Regions from separate parts of the Halanaerocella petrolearia genome, predicted to be linked through region 3. Evidence: riboswitches for the same ligand, from Rfam matches in the RefSeq annotation. Region 3 holds a riboswitch; each other region holds the start of a gene.

The links. Region 3 has a riboswitch for lysine ahead of dapB (4-hydroxy-tetrahydrodipicolinate reductase). Riboswitches for the same ligand answer to the same signal wherever they lie in the genome.
Region 1: it holds a riboswitch for lysine, as region 3 does, so the genes downstream of both, ACYQ39_RS01445 (Na+/H+ antiporter NhaC family protein) here and dapB (4-hydroxy-tetrahydrodipicolinate reductase) in region 3, are expected to answer to the same signal.
Region 2: it holds a riboswitch for lysine, as region 3 does, so the genes downstream of both, lysA (diaminopimelate decarboxylase) here and dapB (4-hydroxy-tetrahydrodipicolinate reductase) in region 3, are expected to answer to the same signal.

What each region holds. Positions count from the first base shown of each region.
Region 1 covers NZ_BAAHXW010000001.1:269,929-274,216, forward strand. The annotation lists gene ACYQ39_RS01440 (vWA domain-containing protein) at 1-324, opposite strand, end outside; gene ACYQ39_RS01445 (Na+/H+ antiporter NhaC family protein) at 446-2,023, opposite strand; lysine riboswitch at 2,105-2,240, opposite strand; gene ACYQ39_RS01450 (protease complex subunit PrcB family protein) at 2,320-2,802, opposite strand; gene ACYQ39_RS01455 (hypothetical protein) at 3,016-3,156, shown strand; gene ACYQ39_RS01460 (manganese efflux pump MntP) at 3,486-4,034, opposite strand; gene ACYQ39_RS01465 (zinc ribbon domain-containing protein) at 4,069-4,272, opposite strand.
Region 2 covers NZ_BAAHXW010000001.1:840,123-844,410, forward strand. The annotation lists gene ACYQ39_RS04280 (CBS domain-containing protein) at 1-634, opposite strand, end outside; gene lysA (diaminopimelate decarboxylase) at 1,024-2,337, opposite strand; lysine riboswitch at 2,448-2,619, opposite strand; gene ACYQ39_RS04290 (topoisomerase DNA-binding C4 zinc finger domain-containing protein) at 2,693-3,160, opposite strand; gene ACYQ39_RS04295 (DMT family transporter) at 3,232-4,149, opposite strand.
Region 3 covers NZ_BAAHXW010000001.1:708,199-712,486, reverse strand. The annotation lists gene ACYQ39_RS03635 (methyl-accepting chemotaxis protein) at 1-955, shown strand, start outside; partial or broken gene ACYQ39_RS03630 (ribbon-helix-helix domain-containing protein) at 1,064-1,165, opposite strand; partial or broken gene ACYQ39_RS03625 (zinc ribbon domain-containing protein) at 1,186-1,284, shown strand; gene ACYQ39_RS03620 (YlmC/YmxH family sporulation protein) at 1,426-1,674, shown strand; lysine riboswitch at 1,742-1,916, shown strand; gene dapB (4-hydroxy-tetrahydrodipicolinate reductase) at 1,993-2,787, shown strand; gene dpsA (dipicolinate synthase subunit DpsA) at 2,861-3,739, shown strand; gene ACYQ39_RS03605 (dipicolinate synthase subunit B) at 3,818-4,288, shown strand, end outside.

The sequences.
Region 1 (4,288 bases), 440 kb from region 3:
ATCTATCTTACTACCAAAAACTCTGATTCCTAACTTTACTTTATGAGGTAATTGATTGACTATAGTTTTAATTACTTTTCTAGAAATAGAAAGTTTATTACTATTATCTACTTTGGCCCACATACTTCCTGATACATCCCAGATGATTTCTACATTATCCTGCTGCTGAATAGGTAATTGTGGTTTAATAACTTTAATTTCTTTTCCTGGTAATGAAGTTTTAGTGGTAGGAAAAGATAAAATATCTAAAGCATCTACTCCAATAATAAAGGATATTAAACAGGTGATTAGGAAAATCAAAGTAATATTCTGCTTTAATCTCATTTGATTTCCTCCTTAACCTTTTATACAATTGTATTCTTAAGAAGACTCTTTATTACGAGATTAAAGTTTATTTTTATCAAAAAAAGAAAAAAACAGTACAGGATTGATCCTGTACTGTTTTTTAAGCTACAAACTTATCTTCAGTTTCAATTGTAGTCTTTTCCACTTTCTCACCATAGAAATTAACAACTAGATACAGAACAATAATTCCTAAAGTTAATAATGGGAAAGTTGCCCAATAAGGCAGTCCAAAACCAGCTGGTAAAAATCCAAATAAGACTGATACTATTCCTACTGTAATAGCATAAGGTAGCTGTGTATTAACATGATCAATATGATCCGCAGCAGAAGCTGTAGAAGACATAATTGTAGTATCAGAAATTGGACTACAATGATCTCCTAATACACATCCAGTTAAAACTGCTCCAATTGTAGGTAACATAGGAGCACCAAATTGATAAGCCATAGGAATCGCTAACGGCATAATAATTGCATTTGTCCCCCATGAAGTACCTGTTGCAAAGGCTACGACTCCTGGAATTAAGAACATCATTGTTGGAATTAAAAATGGAGGAATTAGATCCTTAGTCAAAGCTACAATATAATCAGCTGTTCCTAATTTATCTATAACTGTTCCTAGTGACCAAGCTAAAACTAAAATACCACAGGCAACAGCTAAAGCTTTAGCTCCATCTACCCAACCATCTACTACTTCTTCTACTGATAGATTACCTTTAATTAACCCTAATACTCCTGCAATTAAAGTACCACTAAAGGAAGACCATAATAAAACAACACTAGAATCTGCATTACCAAAAGCATCTCTAATACTTACTGCTGGGTCTAATCCACCACCATTATACCATAAGCCAAATAGTGAGATTGCAATAACTGAAATAATAGGAATAAAAGCATCATACCACTGCATACTATTATCTTCTTTATACTCCATATCTGTCAATTCTTCTGAAGCCATAGGAGTAGCACCATCAGCTAAGACTTTTCCTGTATTTCGTGCTCTCTTTTCAGCTTTATACATTGGCCCAAAGTCTTTTCCAGTCATAACGATTATTAGAACCATAAATAGAGCCAAAATACTATAAAATCGATAAGGAACTGTCTTTAAGAAAGTAGAATAAACATTCTGTTCAATACCTAACTTTGTAAAAGCATCTTGAATTAATCCCATCTCATAACCAACCCATGTAGAGATAAAGGCCATACTAGTGACAGGTGCTGCAGTACAGTCTACAATATAAGCTAATTTTTCTCGAGATACCTTCAATTTATCAGTAATAGACCGCATTGTTGTACCTACAATTAGACTATTAGCATAATCATCAAAGAAGATTAAAAGTCCCATAATCCAAGTAGCTAATTGAGCTCTTTTAGCTGTTTTAGCCTTTTTAGCTATAAAGTCTGCAATTGCATTTGTAGCTCCTGACTTAGTAATAATCCCTACCATACCTGATAATGTAAGTAAGAATAATAATATCGAAGCATTCCAAGAATCAGTTAAAGCACCTACAATATACGTATCAAGTGTCTTCATAAAACCTACTAGTGGATTAAAATCTGCTATAACCGTTGCTCCTACAAATAGACCAGCAAATAATGAAACTAATACTTCTTTACTCCACCAAGCTAAAATAATAGCTAATAATGGTGGTAATAACGACAACCAACCATAACTTTCCACACTTTTTCCCCCTTAAATTTTGTAATCATAATAAAAAAACTCTGGTAGAGTTACTCACCAGAGTTAGATAATACTAACAATAAGTAAGATAGTGCTCCACTAATAATGACAGTCTTGCACCTATTTGGATACAAGCCCAACAATGAATCAATTCATTGTTTCGGCAGTTATCCCTTTCTCCTGAGATACTTTTGATAACTGCTCCCCTATCTCTTTTTTATTTTCCTAAAGTAGTATAACATACATAAGTTATCTGTGCAAACAAAAGATAATATTTATTAATAATTCCCTATAATTTAGTTATTTACTTCTATACTTTCCAATTTTTCTTTATTTGTAGATAAAAAGATAATCTTATTGATCTCTGTTATTTCTACAGAAGGTAATTTAATAATATCATAGGGATAAGTAATAACTTGAATTACAGCTTGATTAGCTGCTGGGCCAACTGCTTTAACAGTCACAAATAGCTTGTCAGCTTTCTTTCGAATCTCTTTTATCTCTATTTCAAAACCTCCTGAAGGGCGTTCTCCTAAAGTAGTATAAATAGCCAGTCCTTCTTCTACTTTTAAATTTTTAATACCACGTAACTCTTGTCTTGCTTTAGCTACATTACTAGGATTAATTACATCCACTTGTTTTTTAGTCAGAAAATCTTCTGTCAATTCTTTACCTATTAATTCTTCTGGATTTTTATAAATCAATTCGCCTTGGTTTAAATTACAACCACTAACTATAAAGACTAATATTAAAGCCCAAGCTACTACTTTAAACTTCATCTAGTTTTCCTCCTTAAAATAAGAATGCTGCAACCATACCTACTTTATTTATTTTTACCATATTAATTATATTATATTTATAAAAGTGATGCAATTACATAATTTGCCTTTAGTTGATAGATAACTTTAAATTACATTTTTACAATATTTGCGATAGGATAATCTGTTAGTAACCAGGATAAAATAATAATAGTTGTGAAAGGAGGCTCTAAAATGATGTTAAGCAGAGTTAAAGATCAACTTAGTAAGACTATGCAAGATCCTAAAGAAGATAATTATTATCCAACTTTAATCCTTACAGCAGCTGGAGCTTTTGTTTTAGGAAGACTTATGGGCTTTATTAAACGAAGATAATTATCATTCAAAATAAGAGCCCGGGCTAAGTTGGCCCGGGAAAGAATAGGAGTATGTAAGGGCTAGAAGATAATCCCCAGCCCCTCTATTAGCTTAATAATCAGATCCTAACAATAATAAGATAAGGATTAAAAATACAACATAAGCTCCATCATCATAAGTTCCACCCATGTTTTCAACCCCCTTTTCTTTTACTATAACTTATGCATTAACTTAAAAAATGTTAAAAATAAAATAACTAATCTATCTTGATTAACATTTATTTATATAATTAGTTTCATAAGAAATTCTGCACTAAAATACAATAAGAACTCCCAGATTGGGAGTTCTTATAAAAAAATCATTTTTAAACCAAAAACTACTAAAATTAGTCCTCCTAAATAATCAGCATACTTTTCGACTATCATAAAATTTTTGATATAATTAACGATCACAAAGGAGATAAAAGTTAAAATAGAACAGATCAACCCGATAACTATTGTCTTAGCAATAATTGCAGATATATTTAAATTATATAGTATTGAAAATCCTACGCCTAAAGCATCAATACTAACGCTGACACCTAAAATAATATAAGTAGCTAATTCAATTTTTCTATAAAGACAAGTTTCATCATTTTCATAGCCTTCTTTTAGCAACAATAAACCTAGTAAAAGGATAATAATTCCACTTACAGAACTACTAATATTAAACAAATTACTATCAATATAATTACCAACTATCGCTCCTGTAAAGGAAAACAAAAACTGAAACAGTCCAAAAGAAAATATCAATCCAAACCTTTCTTTAGAACTTATCTTACTTCCACAACCTATACCTAATGCTACACCAAAAGCATCTAAAGCTAATGCTATAGCTATAGGAATAATTCCTAGCATAAATTTCACTCCAATATTATTAAGTTTGCTTTATTTAAGAGAAGAAATCAAAAATATTACTTAAAGTACTACTATCTGCTTTAAAGAGTTCAGTATAACCACACTTAGCACAACTTACTGTAGTAAATTTTTTACTTTGAATATCAAAGAATTTAGATAGACCACTTCCAGTAGCAGAAAATTCATCAGTCTCATAACTATGATTATCACACTTAGGACAAGTATAGTCTTTAGGCATCTAGTCACCACCTCCT
Region 2 (4,288 bases), 130 kb from region 3:
AAGTATCAATCTTTAAGCCTTTAACTGAAATCTGGTGTAAAGAATCTAATAATTTATTAAATAACTTCTGTTGTTTACGATCTAGAGAGTAATCTATATACTCTTCAACAATCTCTAAGTTGGCCCCTTGCTCTAATAAAGAAGCTACAACTTGAACATCTAAAGAAGTAGTTGATTGATAAATCAAACTTCCTGTATCTTCATAAATTCCCAATGCAAATAAAGTCGCTTCAAAAGAAGTAATCTCTACCTCCTGCTGTAACAATTTCTCTACTAAGATAGTAGTCGTAGCTCCAACAGACTTAATAATTTTATCATCATCAACAGCTGTATTCTCCTGATGATGATCATAGATCAATATATCAACCTGCTCCTTTTCAAATAAATCAGCTAACGAACCTGTCCTAGCAGGTAGATCATTATCCACCATAATAACTCTTTCTACCTCTGGTTTATCTATATCACTAACTCGTTTAATAGGAATTCTATCTTTATAAAGAGCCATAAAGTTCTTTACATTATTAGCTAACTTACCTGAAAAAACCATTCTAGCTTCTGGATATAACTTCTTTGCTGCTACCATAGCAGCCAATCCATCAAAATCAGTTCGCTGGTGACTAGTGATTATTTCCATTTTATCACCCTTTTATTAGTTTACAATTTACAGTTAAATTCAAAAATAATTATAATAAAAATTACTTTCTATCCCTTGTTATTTATTATTTATTATTCACTAATCATCTTATTAAATTATTGATATAAAGTGGCACTTTCGTGCCACGGTTATTAGCCATATGCTATGATTCGTGAGCTGAATCAAAATCATAAATGCAATAAAATCCCTAGAATATAGAATTCATAGTGAATTAAGTTTTGAATTAGCTAATAGCACATAGCAGACAGCTGATAGCTGTGTCACTAAAAGTGACACACCTTATTATTATACCATAAAAGGTGACAGAAAAAAAGTAGAGCGCCCTAAGGCGCCCTTACTAGTTTATAAATTTAATTATTTATTACTAATTACTTTAATCGTTCTGGTACTACATCATTAGCTATTAGATCTTTATAATTTTCAGGCTTAACAATCCAGTCTACACTATCTTCACTTAATAATAAGACTCCTGGTCTAGTTAAACCATTATAATTACTACTCATAGCATAACCATAAGCTCCTGTGCAAGAAGTCAATAATAGATCACCAGACTCTGCTTTAGGCAATTCAATATCCTTAATTAAAATATCACCAGATTCACAACACTTACCTGTAATTGTTACTTCCTCTTCTGGATCTTGATCTGCTTTATTAACTATAGTAGCTTCATATTCAGCATCATAAAGAGCAGGTCTAATATTATCTGGCATACCACCATCAACAGCAACATACTTTCTAATATCAGGAATCTCTTTTACCGAACCTACGCGATAAAGTGTAGAACCAGCAGTACCAATAATAGACCGCCCTGGTTCATTAATAATCTTTGGTAGTGGCATATCTAATCTTTCACATGTATCTTTAATTGTTTCTGTTACAATCCGAGCATAATCATCAATACTTGGCTTATTCTCTTCTTCAGTATAAGGAATACCAATTCCACCACCTAAGTTTAACTTCTCCATTACTAACCCTGTCTCTTCTTTAACTTCCTCAACAAAGTCCATCATAATCTCAATTGCCTTACCAAATGACTTCAGCTTAAAGATTTGAGAACCAATATGACAATGTAATCCTGTCAATTTAACATTATCTAGCTCTTTAGCATCTTTGATTACCTCTAGAGCTAAACCATTTTGAACTCCTACTCCAAATTTAGAATCTGTCTGTCCAGTCTGAATATAACTATGAGTGTGAGCTTCAATACCTGGTGTAACTCTAAGTAGAATCTCCTGCACTACTCCATGTTTACCAGCTAATTGATTTAATAACTCCAACTCATACTGATTATCGACTACAAAAGTACCTACTTCTGCATCTAAAGCCATTTCAATTTCATCAGGTGTCTTATTATTACCATGAAAATAAAGCTTTTCTACTGGAAAGTCAGCCTCTAAAGCTGTATATAACTCTCCTCCTGATACAATATCTAAACCTAATCCTTCTTGGTCAATAATCTTAGCCATTGCTACAGATAAGAAGGCCTTACTAGCATATAAAGTCTCCGAATTAGGATACCACTTCTCAAAAGACTCTCTGTAAGCACGACAGTTATTCCTGATTTCAGCTTCATCTAATATATATAGCGCTGTTCCATATTCCTCGGCAATATCCTCTAAGTCATGACCAGCAATCTCTAAAGTTCCCTTCTCATTAATCTCCATTGTTCCTTGTAATTTCATAATCTATACTCCTTTCTCCCTACTCTATATTACTATTTTCTCACACTAATTTTTGATTACTAATAATAAAAAATGGTTATGAGCCAACTTATCTCATAACCGTATCCCAGTCCTAAAATAGCTCTCCACAGAAATGGCAGTAATATAACTATTAGTTATATTACCAACTCTAAAAGCTGGTAATCTCTTTTAGAGCTTCGGCAATAATCCCTTTCCTTCTAATTCTACGCTTAACCTTAGCTTCTTAGAAGTACTGATAATTGTTGCTCCTCTATCGTTTTATTCAGTTGGAAATAGCTTAACATAATTAGTCTATCTTGTCAAACCTTTTTGAAATTAATTATCAATTATTTGGCTATTCTTTGATACTAACTGTTTCTTTACAATCAGGAAACTGGCTACATCCCCAAAACTGACCATACTTTCCTTCTTCAATCTCCATTTTACTGCCACATTTAGGACAGATTTCTCCTACAATCTTTGTCTGCTTATTAGTATCTTTCTTCTCTGGTTCTGAGTTCTTCACCTTTCTTTTTTCACTCTGTTGACAGAATCCTATATCTACTAAGTACTGATTTAAAGTCCTTCGATTAACTATTTCAACTCCTAATATAGTAGCTGTCTTATTAACATCATTAGAAAGTTTATTAGTAGTTGTTACAATCCAGACTTCATCACAATCATAAAATAAGTAACATAACGTTATCAAATAAATAATACCGGATACTTGCAAGAAGAAGGTTGATTTAAATAAAAAGCTAGCTTCAAGCGAATAGTTTAAGCTATAATCAATTATATCGTTGATTTGAAAATCTTTAATCAAATTAATTATTCCCTTCAAGCTAACTCTACTTATTAACTCTTGACTTAAGCTAATTAAATAATGAAAAACACTTATCCAGTAGCAACTTCTTTGGAAACTCCATAATAGTTAGTTCCCCAAACACCTATCAAAATTAATAAAGCTCCTACTAAATGAAACCAGTAAAAAGGTTCTCCTCGAAATACTACTCCTGCTACTATTGAAACTACAGTCGTAAAGTTAGTAAAGACAGCAGACTGATAAGGCTCTAACTTAGAAAGCATAAAATTAACCATAAAGAAGGCTGCTACTGATGATAATATTCCTAAATAAATGATTGCCATTAAAACTTTTGAATTTCTTAAAGGAGCAAAATACTGGGCCAACTGCCCTTGATTAAGATGTTGAATAATAGCTACTCCATTAAAGAATAAAGCCCCAATCCACATCATAACATATGTTATTTCCACTGGTTTAAATTCTAGAGAGGATTTACGAGACAGAATATTATAGAATCCAGCCGACAAAACTGCACCTAATAAGAATAAAATACCTCCTAGCTGACCACTAAACTTTAAACTTCCTTTCATAACAATAATAAATAATACTCCCACCACTGAAGAAATAATAAATCCAATCTGTTTTAAGGCTGGTCTTTCATTAAGAAAGATAGCCGCTAAAATAGTAACACTTACAGGAATTAATGCTATCATCATTCCTGCTTCAGAAGAGGTAGTTAACCTAATCCCTACTGTTTCACAGATAAAATAAATTACTGGTTGAAAGAAACTTAATAAGAATAATAATCTAATATTCTTTTCTTTAAAATCCAGTTTAATAATTCCCATTATATTTAATATAGTAAGTAATAATGTAGCTATAGCAAATCTAAAACCTAACAGATGAAAAGTACTAATAACTGATAATGCTTCTTTAGTAAATATAAAAGAAAAACCAAAGATTACTGACACAAGTAATCCACACAAAATAGGTAAATACTTAAAGTACATCACTTTCACTCCTATCTAATTCTTATCTTTTCGTCTCTTATTATATCTGATGAAGTATTGATTTGTTAGATGAACTATTCTTTCATTAGTAAAATTATAGTTCAACACATAGAAAAGGCCAACAAGATAGTTGGCCTTT
Region 3 (4,288 bases):
AGAGCTGGTTGCTACTATGAGAAATAAAGCACGAGGAGATTTAACTGTAAATTTAGATTTAGATCGTAGTGATGAGTTAGGGATTTTGGCAGATGCTTTCAGTCGCGGTACTAAGCAACAGAGAAGGTTAGTAACTAGTATAATAGATACTAGTGAGGATTTATCGGCTTATAGTGAGGAGTTATCTGCTTCGGCTCAAGAAGGGAATGCAATTATTGAGACGAATAATCAAAACTTAGAGGAGATAACGGCTAGTATTGATCAGATTTCAGCTAGTAGCCAAGAAGTAACTAGTTTGGCTCAAGAAGCTAGTTCACAAGCTCAAGTTGGTAATCAAAATATACAACAGACTCTATCCAGTATGGAGGATATTAATCAGACTGTAACTAAGGCTGTAACAGTAATTAATGAGTTAGATAATAAATCACAGGAGATTGATCAGATTGTAGAAATGATCAGTAATATTGCTGATCAGACTAATTTACTTGCTTTAAATGCAGCTATTGAGGCGGCAAGAGCAAGTTCTACTGATGGAACTTGTAAAGGTGGGCAAGGACAGGGATTTGCTGTAGTAGCTGATGAAATTAGAGAGTTGGCTAATGAAACTACTCAGGCTACTGAAAAGATAGCAGACTTGATTCAGGAAACACAAGCTAAGTCAAAAGCTGGTTTAGAATTTATTAATCAAGTAGAAGATAAAGTTGAATCAGGGAAGGAAGTAGCTAGAGAGACAGAAGAAGTCTTTGCTCAGATTAAGAATGCTATTCAGGAGACATCAGCTCAGATTCAACAGACTGCTGCTGGAGCTCAGAACTTGGCTCAAAATAGTAATCAAGCTAAAAAAGCTTCAGAAGAGATTAATAGTATGTCTCAGGAAGTAACCTATTCAGCTCAAGAACTGGCTGAGTTGGCCCAGGAGTTACAAAACTTAGTAGAAAGATTCAAAGTTAATTAAAGGAGTGATAGAAGTTAAGTCCACTCGCAAACTACTGTGGTGAATTTATTATAGCAATGGTCTCCCTTGATAATGCCCTGTGGTAAGTAAGAGTGGACGGTCTTGACCTTATTCTTTATGTTTTTTAAGTAAGTCCTTAATAGCCTCATCAAGCAATTTAGATTTAGGTATTCTAGTTTCTTTAGAAAGATTATCTAATTTAGCAATTAAATCTTTAAAAAGTTAGAAAGTGGGAATGTTCTGAATGTGGCGAAGTGCACGATAGAGATATTAACGCTAGTAAAAATATTTTAAATGAAGGATTAAAAATTAAGGCAAGTACCACTTAGGATTTGTACCGTTGGGCTGACGGGAAGTTATGCTTAGGAGTTTACATAGCAGGTCTTGTATTTTAGACTTGCTATATATGAGTAGTGGTTACACTCTCAGCCTAAGAATCCTCGTGGGCTTGCCCCGAGGAGGGTCAATGAATGAGATTAAGTCAACTACAGGGGAAAGAGATTGTAAATTTACATAATGGGGAGCGGTTAGGCTTAATTAATAATACCGACTTAATCTTTAATACTAAAACTGGGGCTCTAGAGTCAATTTTAATTCCTAATCAAAGAGGCCTTTTTGGAATGGTAGGTAGAAAGCAAGAGTTAGAGATTCCTTGGGATTCAGTAGTAAAAGTAGGCAGTGAAATAGTCATTATTGATCTACCTTTAGAAAAATTCTAAGAAGGCTTGACAAAGTTAATTAAATATTAGACAATGTAATAGACAACGTAATAGAATTTAATAATGAGGGTAAGATTGAGGAGCAATAATTATCAGTAACTATAGGGAGCAAGTCAGCTTTGAACTATAGTAAAAGGAATTATTGCCGAAACCTAATTTAGTTGATAATTAGATTAGGTTGGGGTTGTATTTAAGAGATACAATACTGTCACTAGAAGCGCTAGTGTTGTGCTATCTTATCGTTTCGAAATTTGAAGCGATTGGTAGCTACCAATCGCTTTTGTTATAGGTATTACTTTTAAATAAAGGAGTGATAGAGTGGTAACTGAAATTGTAGTTTCTGGGGCCAATGGTAGAATGGGCCAAGCAGTAGTAGAAATGATTTCAGAAGTAGATGATTTTGAGTTAGTAGGAGCAGTTGATAGAGAGGATATTGGAGAAGATATCCATCAAATTTTAGGTTTAGATGAAGAACCTATGGAAATAACTGAAGATTTAGCGACTACTTTAGAGCAAGTTAAGCCTGATGTAGTAGTTGATTTTACTAATCCGCAGGTAGTAATGGAACAGATTAAGACTGTTTTAGACCATCAGATAGACCTTGTAGTTGGAACAACTGGAATTACAGAACCTGATTTAGCTAAAATTGAAGGTTGGAATCAGAAGCAAAATAAGGTAGTAATTGCACCTAACTTTGCTATTGGAGCTATTTTGATGATGAACTTTGCTCAGAAGGCAGCTGAGTTTATGGATGATGTAGAGATTATTGAGTTACATCATGATAACAAGTTAGATGCTCCATCAGGTACAGCTATTAAGACAGCTGAATTAATTAGCCAGAATTTAGATAAACCAGAGCAGAAAGTAGCAGAAGTAGAAGAGTTAGAAGGGGCTCGTGGTGGAGAACATGATGATATTAACATTCATAGTGTTCGACTACCTGGATTAGTAGCTCACCAAGAAGTCATTTTTGGAGGAGAAGGACAGACTTTAAGTATCAAGCATGATTCAATTAATCGAAAGTCTTTTATGCCTGGAGTTGAATTGGCAATTAGAAAGTTGTCTGAGATTGAAGGAGTAGTTTACGGATTAGATAATTTAATTGATTTATAAAATAAATTTTAAATAGACAAGCACTTACTAAGATAAAGTTACATATAATGATTTAGAGAAAGGGGGATAGATAGTGGACTATAATCTAGAAGGTAAAAGGATTGCTCTATTAGGTGGAGATGACAGAGAAGTTAAGTTGTTGTCTATACTACAAACAAGTGGGGCTGATGTTGAAGTTTTAGGACAGCCTAAAGTTGAATCTAAAGGAATTAAAACAGTTGACTCATTACAAGAAATATCTACTAAATTCGATGCAGTAATTGCACCAATGACAGGAACTAATAAACAATATCAGATAAAAAAGACTTTTGTAGAAGAGGATATTTCTTTAACAGAAGAATTTTTTGCTAGGTTACAGGCAGGTGCTAAATTCTTTATTGGTTTTGCTAAACCTAAGATTAAAGAATGGTGCCAAAAGTATGATATAGAATTAATTGAATTAGCTGCTTTAGATGAAGTAGCTATTTTAAATGCTATTCCTACTGCTGAAGGTGCTATAGAGTTGGCTATTAGAGAAGCCCCAATTAATCTTCATAATAATAATTCTTTTGTTTTGGGATTAGGTCGAGTAGGCTTAACTTTAGCTAGAATGCTAAAAGGATTAGGCAGTAATACTTTTGGAGTAGCTCGTAAACCTAAAGATTTAGCTAGGGCTTCTGAAATGGGACTAGTGCCAGTCCACTTTAAAGATTTAATTAGTGAGATTAGTAAAGCTGATTTTATCTTTAATACAGCACCAGCCTTAGTTTTAGATGAAGAAGTACTTAAAGAGGTTAAGCAAGAAACATTAATTATTGATTTGGCTTCTGCTCCTGGAGGTACAGACTTTGATGTTGCCCAGAAGTTAGGGATTCAAGCAGAGTTGGCTCTAGGATTGCCTGGTAAGGTAGCCCCTGATAGTGCAGGACAGATTTTAGGTAATGTTATCCCTCGGTTATTAAGTCAGGAGTAGTGAGTAATGAGTCGTGAGTTAAAACTAAGAGCTCACAGCTCAAGACTCATAGCTTTATCAATAGGGAGGTGCTTGTCTGTGGATTTTGCTGATAAGACAGTTGGTTTTGCTCTGACAGGTTCTCATTGTACATTAGCTAAGGTAATGCCAGCTATGAAAGATTTAGTCAAGCAAGGGGCCAATGTTTATCCTATCTTATCTGGTGCAGTTCAAGAAGATGATACTAGATTTGGTACTGCTCAAGAATGGCAAGAGAAGGTAGTTGATATTACTGGTAATGAACCGATTACTACTATTCCAGAGGCTGAGCCAATTGGCCCGCAAGAGCTATTAGATATATTAATTGTTGCTCCTTGTACAGGAAATACTACAGCTAAGATTGCTAATGGTATTACTGATACTACAGTAACTATGGCTGTTAAAGCCCAATTGAGAAATAGCCGACCAGTAGTATTATCGATTGCTACTAATGATGCTTTAGGCAATAATGCTAAAAATTTAGGTTTAGTTTTGAATACACCTTACATTTATTTTGTTCCTTTTGGTCAA